One region of the Sphingobium sp. AntQ-1 genome, then DNA from elsewhere that is predicted to be linked to it. Evidence: predicted binding sites of a transcription regulator. Region 1 holds the regulator's gene; each other region holds the start of a gene.
The links. The regulator LexA, encoded in region 1, represses DNA repair genes until DNA is damaged. The targets are predictions, from matches to a motif close to GTTCCNCNCTTGTTCT.
Positions count from the first base shown of each region.

Region 2: a site for LexA is predicted at 1,502-1,517, ahead of sphantq_RS21880 (ImuA family protein). Genes of this name have one in related genera too.
Region 3: a site for LexA is predicted at 2,014-2,029, ahead of recA (recombinase RecA). Genes of this name have one in related genera too.

Region 1 covers NZ_CP117158.1:3,479,709-3,482,823, reverse strand. Annotated here, with positions in the region: gene sphantq_RS17455 (molybdopterin molybdotransferase MoeA) at 1-1,132, shown strand, start outside; gene lexA (transcriptional repressor LexA) at 1,202-1,888, shown strand; gene sphantq_RS17445 (ComEC/Rec2 family competence protein) at 1,879-3,115, opposite strand, start outside.
Region 2 covers NZ_CP117159.1:638,303-641,417, forward strand. Annotated here, with positions in the region: gene sphantq_RS21870 (GNAT family N-acetyltransferase) at 1-276, opposite strand, end outside; gene sphantq_RS21875 (DUF6771 family protein) at 672-845, shown strand; gene sphantq_RS21880 (ImuA family protein) at 1,545-2,276, shown strand; gene sphantq_RS21885 (Y-family DNA polymerase) at 2,197-3,115, shown strand, end outside.
Region 3 covers NZ_CP117158.1:2,305,503-2,308,617, reverse strand. Annotated here, with positions in the region: gene sphantq_RS11565 (transglutaminase-like domain-containing protein) at 1-486, opposite strand, end outside; gene recA (recombinase RecA) at 867-1,940, opposite strand; gene sphantq_RS11555 (response regulator) at 2,064-2,420, opposite strand; gene sphantq_RS11550 (hybrid sensor histidine kinase/response regulator) at 2,506-3,115, opposite strand, start outside.

The DNA of each region.
Region 1 (3,115 bases):
CCCGCGACTGGCGACCGAAACCGTGCCGATCACCGCCGCCGCCGGACGCTGGCTGGCGCAGGATCTGGCGGCGCTGCGCGACCAGCCCTGGGCCGATCTGTCGGCGATGGACGGCTATGCCGTGCGCGCCGCCGAAGCACCCGGCCCCTGGCGCGTCACCAGCGAGAGCGCGGCCGGCGCGGCGGACCTTGCAGCCCTGGCGCCGGGCGAAGCGAGCCGCATCTTCACCGGCGCGCCGCTACCGCCGGGCGCCGACACCATATTGATCCAGGAAAATGCGACCCGCGACGGCGACTGGCTGACCGCCAGCGCCGATCCGCTACCCGCAGGTCGTCATGTCCGCACCGCCGCCTCCGACTTTGCGCAGGACGCCCTGCTGCTGGAGGCTGGCGGTCGCCTCGGCCCGGCTCAGGTCGCGCTCGCCGTGCTGGGTGGCCATGGCGTCGTGCCGGTCGGCGGTCGGCCGACGGTCGCGCTGCTGTCCACCGGCAATGAACTGGTGCCGCCCGGCGCCCCGACGCCGCCGGGTTTCCTGCCTTCCTCCAACGCGCCGATGCTTGCCGCCCTGCTCGCCGCCCTGCCCTGCGACGTCATCGACCTCGGCATCGTGCGGGACGACCTCGATGCGATGGTGGCCGCGATCGAACGGGCGCGCACGGCCGACATCATCGTGTCGACCGGCGGCGCCTCCGTCGGCGACCATGATTTGGTCCGTCCCGCTTTTGTGAAAGCAGGCGGCGCGCTCGATTTTTGGAAGATCAAAATGCGGCCGGGCAAGCCGCTGATGGCGGGGCGAATCGCCGATACGCTGTTCCTGGGCCTGCCGGGCAATCCCGTCTCCGCCTTCGTCACGGCCACGCTGTTCCTGTTGCCGCTGGTCCGTCATCTGGGCGGCGCACGCGATCCGCTGCCACCGACAAGCGACGCGCCGCTCGCCTCACCGCTGCCCGCCACCGGCGATCGTGACGATTATCTGCGCGCCTGGCGCGGACCGGGCGGCATCGTGTCGGTCACGTCACAGGACAGCGCGGCCACCGCCGCCATGGCGAAGGCCGACTGCCTGATCCTGCGCCCCGCCGGATCGCCGCCGGCGGCTCCCGGCGATCGGGTCTTGATTCTGCCGCTGCCCTGACATGTTCGGTGCTTGACTAACCTTCATCTGTTTCCTATGCGTTCCTCATACGTTCCACGGAGGATCGCAATGTTGACGCCCAAGCAGCAGGAATTGCTAAGCTTCATTCAGACCCGCTTGGACGAAGGCGGCGTGTCGCCTTCTTTCGAGGAAATGAAGGATGCGCTGGACCTGCGGTCCAAATCCGGCATTCACCGCCTCATCAACGCGCTGGAGGAGCGCGGCTTCATCCGTCGCCTGCCCAATCGCGCCCGCGCGCTGGAAGTGCTCAAGCTCCCCGATGCGATGCATCGCGCGCCCGCGCCAGTGATCGCGCTCAATCCCAAGGTCGCGCCGCCCGCCCAGCCGCCGATGATCCCCACCGCCGCCAATGACGTGATCGAAATCCCGCTGCACGGCCGGATCGCGGCCGGTGTGCCGATCGAGGCGATGGAAGGGCAGGCGATGCTCTCCGTGCCCGCCGCGCTGCTCGGCGCGGGCGATCATTATGCGCTGGAAGTGTCGGGCGATTCGATGATGGAAGCCGGCATCCTCGACGGCGACTTCGCGTTGATCCAGCGCACCGACGTCGCCCGCGAAGGTCAGATCGTCGTCGCGCTGATCGACGAGGCGGAAGCGACGCTGAAATATTTCCGCCGCGAAGGCAGCCGCGTCCGGCTCGATCCGGCCAACCCGGCCTATGAGCCGCAGATATACGATCCGCGCCAGGTCCGCATCCAGGGCAAGCTCGCGGGGCTGCTGCGCCGCTACAATTGAGGCCTGTGTGATTGGGCCTTAAATGATTCAGGCTGTTCCCTCCACGTCCGGCGGGTCTGGCGGGCGACCCAGGGATGCGCGTCGCCCGCCCGATGGACGGTGTGAACTTCGCCCTTCGCCAGGATCATGGACAGCCCACCGGTACGCGCGAGCGACCGGCGGTCGACCTTCATCCAGCGCGGTCGGCACCAGCGCGGCAGGCCCCGATCGCTGACGACGATGTCCGCCGCCGCGCAATCGCCGGCGAAACTCGACCGATCGATCAGCACATTGCTGCGAGTAAAGAGCAGCCGCCAGTCGCGGCCCTTGCCATCCTTCATCCTCATGGCGCACATATCCTGCGAGCAGCGCGTCTCCGGCAGCGCCGCGATCGCCGCCAGTTCGCCGTCATAACCTGCACTTTCCGACAGCACGTCCCGCACATAATCCCCCGCCCGATCGCGCAATATCGCCATGCCCTTTCCCGTCCGCACGGCGACATGCCGCCCGTCGCCGGTAATCAGGATATCGGGCGGCGCGGCGGTAAAGGTGACCGCCACGCCGATCAGCACCGGCGCAAGTCCCAGCCATCGCCATCCCGTCCGCCATAACAGGCACCAGAGCAGTCCGACGATGGTGATGCCGAACAGCCCCATACCCATGGTCGGCGCGAGCAATGTGGCCATAGGACTCGCCGCCACGCCATGAGCCAGCAGCAGCAACAGGTTCAGCGCCTGCTGCGTCAACCACCAGAACGGCGCGCCCAACCCTACGACATCCAGCACGAGCGCCAGCGCCTCCAGCGGCATGACGACGAAAGTGGTGAGCGGGATCGCGATCAGATTGGCGAAGGCGCCGAGCAGGCCCGCCTTGTGAAAATGGAACAGCGCGATCGGCATCAGCACCAGTTCGACGGCGATCCCGGTCGCCAGCATGACGACCAGCAAGCGACCCGTCTTGCGAATCACGCCCTCGTCCCTGACGGCGGCAAAGGCGCGAAAGCGCGGATGTTCGGCCAGCGCCACCAGCGCCGTCACCGCCGCGAAACTCATCTGGAAACTCGGCCCGACCAGCGCTTCGGGCCACAGCAGCAGCACGACCAGCGCCCCGGTCGCCACCAGTCGCAATGTCACCGCATCCCGACCCATCGCCAGTCCGCCCAAGACCAGCAAGCCCGCGACGCAGGATCGCACCGTGGGCACCTCCGCCCCGGTTAGCAGCGTATAGCCGATCCCCGCCAGCGCCCCG
Region 2 (3,115 bases), on a different replicon from region 1:
CAACAAATCCTGTTCCTCTGGATGGCGATCAAAATAGCCGGCGACGAATTCGCATAGCGGCACGACCTTCAATCCGTTCTCCCGCACGTCCGCCAACGCGCCGGCGATCAGCTTGCTGGCAATGCCTTGCCCTTCGAGCGCGTCAGGAACTTGCGTGTGCGTGAAGATCAATGCGCCATCGCGCCGTTCATAGGCCGCAATAGCCGTGCCACCATCGACCTTGAGTTCATAGCGGCTCTCGCCTTCATTATCGCGGACGTCCTGCGTCTCAGCCATGGTCGGTTCCTTTCTTTCGGGTCATATGCATCGGCGATTTTCGCAGAGCCGGTCGATAGATCGAACAGATGGACAATGGCGCGGTTCCGCTAGGGCTGTCTGCTGACGAATGCGGCCTGGCTTTTGCGTTCCGATGCCGTGGCAGCCACAAGCCTTGCTGGAAAAAACCGAGCTGCAGCGCTCATGAACAGCAGCTTCACCCGTCATTCATCGCAGCATGCTATTTTATGCTCTGTCGCTTCTTCCCCCCTTTGGAGCGGCACCTCCCTGAACTTCGGTCCTGCCGCGAGCCTTGCTCTGGGGCTTTTTTATGCATCCCCTGCTTTCATCACGATCGCCTTTTGGGTGTCACCTTGATGATTGCTTGTCTGCACGCGACCACCCATAGGGTCCAAATGGACCAAGAGACTTCCGAGCTCATCACGCGTGTCATTGCGCGCGCGCCGCAATGGCTTCGCCACGACCTGTCATCAAAGGACCTCAATGCCCGTGGACGGGCCGAAGAAACGCTTGCCGCCATGATCGTCGATGCGCTGTCGCACGGAACGCCGCAGGAGCCGGAAGGTTAAGCTTCGCGTGGGACCCTCCCATGGAGCATCTGTTTCGATGGGACGCCTTCTCCTCCCTGCCCTGCTTGTGGCCGCTGTTCCGACCGCAGCCTGCGCATCGAACAGCGACGCGCTGACTATCCATTGCGACAGCGGTCGAACCTTCCTTGCCGAGATCAGCCCGGATGGCGCGCTCGTAACGATCGGGAGAAGGACGGTCGCGCTCAGGCCAAGGGACTCAACGCTTGGGCGACGGTTTGAAGCAATAGGCGCTGCCCTGATCATAGATGGCGAGATGGTCGCTTTGGTACTCGATAACGATATCGATTTTCGGAACTGCCGGGTAAACCCGCCTGGTTCCCAGCTTCGGAACGCCAGATGAACTCGCCACCAGCCTGATCTCTCCTGTTTCGAGTGCTAGGAAACAGACATCTGCATCTCTTTGATCGTCCCCGATTCGGAATGCGAACACGGCGAACAGCGACCGAATGATTTGGCGATTTCGATTCGGGCATCGCCCCTCGATTTTCTCTCGCGCTCGATATTTTGTGAAATCACGATCGCGTCGCGAAACGATTCAGGGAATCCATGACGTTGGATCCGCCGGATGCCCCAAGCAGGACCTCGTTCACCCCGAAACATGCGCTGGACTAACTTGACAGTCCGGGGAGTCATGGAGAACAGAAAGGGAACACGCTGTTAGACCGATGAGACCAAGGAATGCCCCGCAATGCCATCCTCGAGGATTTGCGTTCGTCGATCGCCCATGTGACGGGCGATGGGCGCCGTCATGGCGTCCATCCTTTCGGCCTTGACGATATCGACGATCATCTGCCCGGAAATGGTCTTGCAACCGGCGCATTGCATGAGGTTCTGGGCTCTCCCGACATTTGCGACGACGCAGCCGCAACGATATTCATCGCAGGCATATTGGCGCGCATGGAAGGCCCGGTTTTCTGGTGTCTGCGCTGGCGCGATTTGTTCACCCCTGCCCTCGACCTTGCAGGCCTTCATCCTGACCGCCTGACCATCGTCGAGCCTGGCGATGACAAGGGCGCGCTGATCGCGATGGAAGATTGCCTGCGCGTGGCTGGCATCGCCGGCGTTGTGGGCGAGGTCTCGAAGCTCTCGACGACCGCGTCGAAACGGCTTCAGCTTGCTGCCGAAGGGTCCGGGGTGACTGCGTTCATCCTGCGTCGCGCCGCCAGGGCGGACGCACTGATCGAGGGCTCTGCAGCGCAGACCCGATGGCGTGTTAAGGCATCACCGAGCACAGATCTGGGCATCCCTGCCCTTGCCCGCCCGCGCTGGTCGGTCGCGCTCGAGCGCGTCCGCGGCGCAGAACCTAAAAGCTGGATAGTGGAGGCCTGCGATGCGCAGGGTCGTCTCGCTCTACCTGCCATACTGGTCGACAGACCGGATCAGCAGGAAGCGTGGCGTATCGCCGTCTGAGGCGAACGCAGCGCCATCCCGGCCGCCGCTTGTCACGGCCATAGAATCGCACGGTCGCAAGCTGATTGCCGCGGTGGACGTGCTTGGCCGCAGCCTTGGCATCACGCCCGGCATGAGCGTCACCAAGGCAAGGACCATGGTGCCCGATCTTGACGTGCTCGATGCAGACGAAGCGGCCGACGCGCAAGGGCTTGAGCGGCTCGCCTTGTGGGCAGGGCAGCGCTACGCCCCCTTCGTCGCGGTCGATTACCCCGATGGCCTATGGCTCGACATCAGCGGATGCGGCGAACTGTTCGGCGGCGAGGAAGCGCTGGTCAAGGACCTGTTCCGCCGGGTGAACGGCTCGGGCCTTACAGCACAGATCGCTGTTGCTGACACGGCAGGCTGCGCGCATGCGGTCGCTCGCCATGTCCCTGCCGGTCGCCCGGTTATCATTCTTCCTGGAGACCAGAAGAAGGCGGTCGGCCTCCTACCCCTTGCCGCCCTGCGCATCCCGGCAAAAGTGGCAAGCGATCTGCACAAGATGGGCTTCACCCGGATCGAGCAACTCATTTCCGAGCCGCGCGGTCCCATTGCGCGCCGCTACGGACATGAACTCTACCGCCGCCTCGACCAGGCGCTTGGCCATGCGCCAGAGGCGATGGCCCCGATCTTCCCGCCATCACTGCCCCAAGCGCGCCGCGGGCTTCTTGAACCCATCGGTACGGCCGACGCCATCGCGAAGGTCATCAGCGATCTCACCGACGACATTTGCGCTGCGTTGATGCGGGACGGCACCGGCGCGCGGCGCCTCGACCTCCATTGCGAACGGGTCGATGGCCAATATCAGTCTGTCAGGA
Region 3 (3,115 bases), 1.2 Mb from region 1:
GGCGACGAAGGTGTCGGCCGCAGTGGTCGTAATGTCCGAACTGCCCGGTACATAGACGAGATTCTCGTGCACCCAATCGACCAGCGCCTGCACCAGCGCACCGCCCTCCATATCCGGGAAATGGCTGCTGACGAAGCTGCCGAAACGGTCGGCCTCGCAATAGCGGCTGGGCCAGATGAAGGGCAGCACCTCTTCGGGCAGGCTGGGCAGCGGGCTTTTGGAGAGGTTGGCGATATCGACTGGCGCGCGATCGACCTCCACCGTGGCGCGATAGGTGCTGAGCATCCGGCCGGTGCCGGTGCGGGTCCAGGTGCGGCGGCCGATGCCGCTGCCGCCTACCTTGTTGGTCAGCGGCCCGGCATTGTCGATGATGTGCGACTGGGAAACGACCCGCTGGTCGGGCAGCCCGGCCGCCTCGACCGCGAGCAGCACGTCGGTCGGTTCGGCAAAGTCATAGTCGAGGATCGCTTCAATGGCGACGCGCATGGAATGGGTTCCGGTGTGAGAGGGGACGGGTCGAATCGGCGCGTCCGGGACAGCATCGGGAGGCTGCACGGCGTTAGCAAGAAGTCTTGAACGGCCGCAGAATGGGACAAGCAGAATGGGGCCGCCTTGGTGGATTGATATAGCGGTGGCCAGATGGCCTGGCCTGAAAAACCTGCCTGCGCTTTATGTTCCGCCGCCTGGACGGAATTCATGTGCCGGGAGATGACGGAAGCGAGGGCACGTCCCCCTTTCGTCTGCGCGGTCACGGTAAAAGGCCCGTCGCGCGCGGACGCGGCGGGCCTTTTCAGAGCGTGATGCGCAAGGCGAGCGAGAGCCGGTGAACCGCGCCCCGGCTGATCCGGCCGGGGTTGTTTCAGGGCTTATTCGCCATCATCCTCCGCATCGGGTCCGGTGATCATCTTTTCGGCGACTTCTTCGGTCTTACCGCGGATGGCGTTTTCCAGCTTGTCCGCCAGTTCGGGATGTTCCTTGAGGAAAGTCTTGGAATTTTCACGGCCCTGACCGATGCGGATCGAGTCGTAGGAGAACCAGGCGCCCGACTTCTCCACGATCCCGGCCTTGACGCCGAGGTCGAGAATTTCGCCGATCTTGGAGATGCCTTCGCCATACATGATGTCGAATTCGACCTGCTTGAAGGGCGGGGCGACCTTGTTCTTGACCACTTTCACGCGGGTCGCGTTGCCGACGATATCGTCGCGATCCTTGATCTGGCCGGTGCGCCGGATGTCGAGGCGGACCGAGGCGTAGAATTTGAGCGCGTTGCCGCCGGTCGTGGTTTCCGGGTTGCCATACATCACGCCGATCTTCATGCGCACCTGGTTGATGAAGATCACCATGCATTTGGAGCGCGAGATCGAGCCGGTCAGTTTGCGCAACGCCTGGGACATGAGGCGCGCCTGTAGGCCGACATGGCTGTCGCCCATCTCACCCTCGATTTCCGCGCGCGGCACCAACGCCGCGACGGAGTCGATCACCAATATGTCGATCGCGTTGGAGCGCACCAGCGTATCGACGATCTCCAGCGCCTGTTCGCCGGTATCGGGCTGCGACACGATCAGTTCGTCGATATCGACGCCCAGCTTCTTGGCATAGCCCGGATCGAGCGCATGTTCCGCGTCCACGAAGGCGGCGGTCCCGCCCGCCTTCTGCGCTTCGGCGATGGCATGGAGCGCCAGCGTGGTCTTGCCCGAACTTTCCGGGCCGTAAATCTCGATGATGCGGCCCTTGGGCAGGCCGCCGATGCCGAGCGCAATGTCGAGGCCGAGCGAGCCGGTAGAGATCGCTTCGATCTCCAGCTTCTCGCGGCTGCCCAGTTTCATGGCCGAGCCTTTGCCGAAGGCGCGGTCGATCTGCGCGAGCGCCGCGTCCAATGCTTTCTGTCTGTCCATTGTCCCGTTCTTCTTGGAATCGATGAGTGAGAGCATTGCGGTCATCGGCCAGTCCTCTGTCAAGCGGAACGCATGGGTTCCGTGCGCCTGGACGATGATGTATCCTGTTTGTTCTTAAAGAACAAGAGGGGAACGGAAATTTCCTATCCCGCCGCAATCCAGCCAAGCTTATGCGCCCAAAACCTTGCCCAAGGCACGCTCGACCGCCCCGATGGTGAAAGGCTTGGCCAGGGTCGGCCGATCGGCGTGGCTGGGCGGCAGATCATCGGCCATGCCGCCGGTCGCGAAGATGAAGGGAATGTCCATCTCCACCAGGATATCAGCCACAGGCCAGCTTTTTTCACCCTGGAGATTGCAGTCGACCAGCGCCGCGTCGAACCCGCCCTCGCGCGCATGGGCGCAGGCTTCGTCGACGGAGGCCGCAACGGCGTGCAGCCGATAACCCAGCGCGTCGAGATAATCCTCCAGCATCATGCCGATCATCGCTTCATCTTCGACAATCAATATGCTCTTGCCGTCCGACATGCTGCGTAATCCCCGTTGATGCAGCCGACTCGCTAACCGATCACCACCCACTTGCCCAGCATATTCACCTTGATCCCGCGCAAGGTCATTTTGGCGCCGGATGCATGGCCAGCGCGTCGCGTGCGGCCTCCGCCAACTGGCTGACCGAGAAAGGCTTTGGCAGGAAGGCGACATTGGCGATGTCGATCGATTTGCGCAGCTGTTCCTCGGCATAGCCCGACATGAACAGCACCGGCAGGTCGGGATAGGCGCGGCGGGCCTGGGCGACCATCGCGGGGCCGTCCATATTGGGCATGACGACGTCGGAGATGAGCAGGTCGATCTTCTCCGGGCCGTTCAGCACCTCCAGCCCCTGTTCGCCGTCATTGGCGGTCAGCACCTTATAGCCCTGCCGCGTCAGCGCGCGCTCGGCGACGGCGCGGACCATATCTTCGTCCTCCACCAGCAGCACGGTGCCGGTGCCCCAGGTTTCGGGGCGGGGCGCGGGCGCCTTCACCGGGGCCGGCTGCTGCGCGTCGGCGCCGGCATAGACCGGCAGGTAGATGACGAAGCTGGCGCCGCGGCCCAGTTCGGATTCGGCGAAGATATAGCCGCCCGACTGTTTGACGATGCCATAGACGGTGGAGAGGCCCAGCCCCGTGCCCTTGCCCAGTTCCTTGGTGGTGAAGAAGGGTTCGAAGATCTTCGCAAGAATG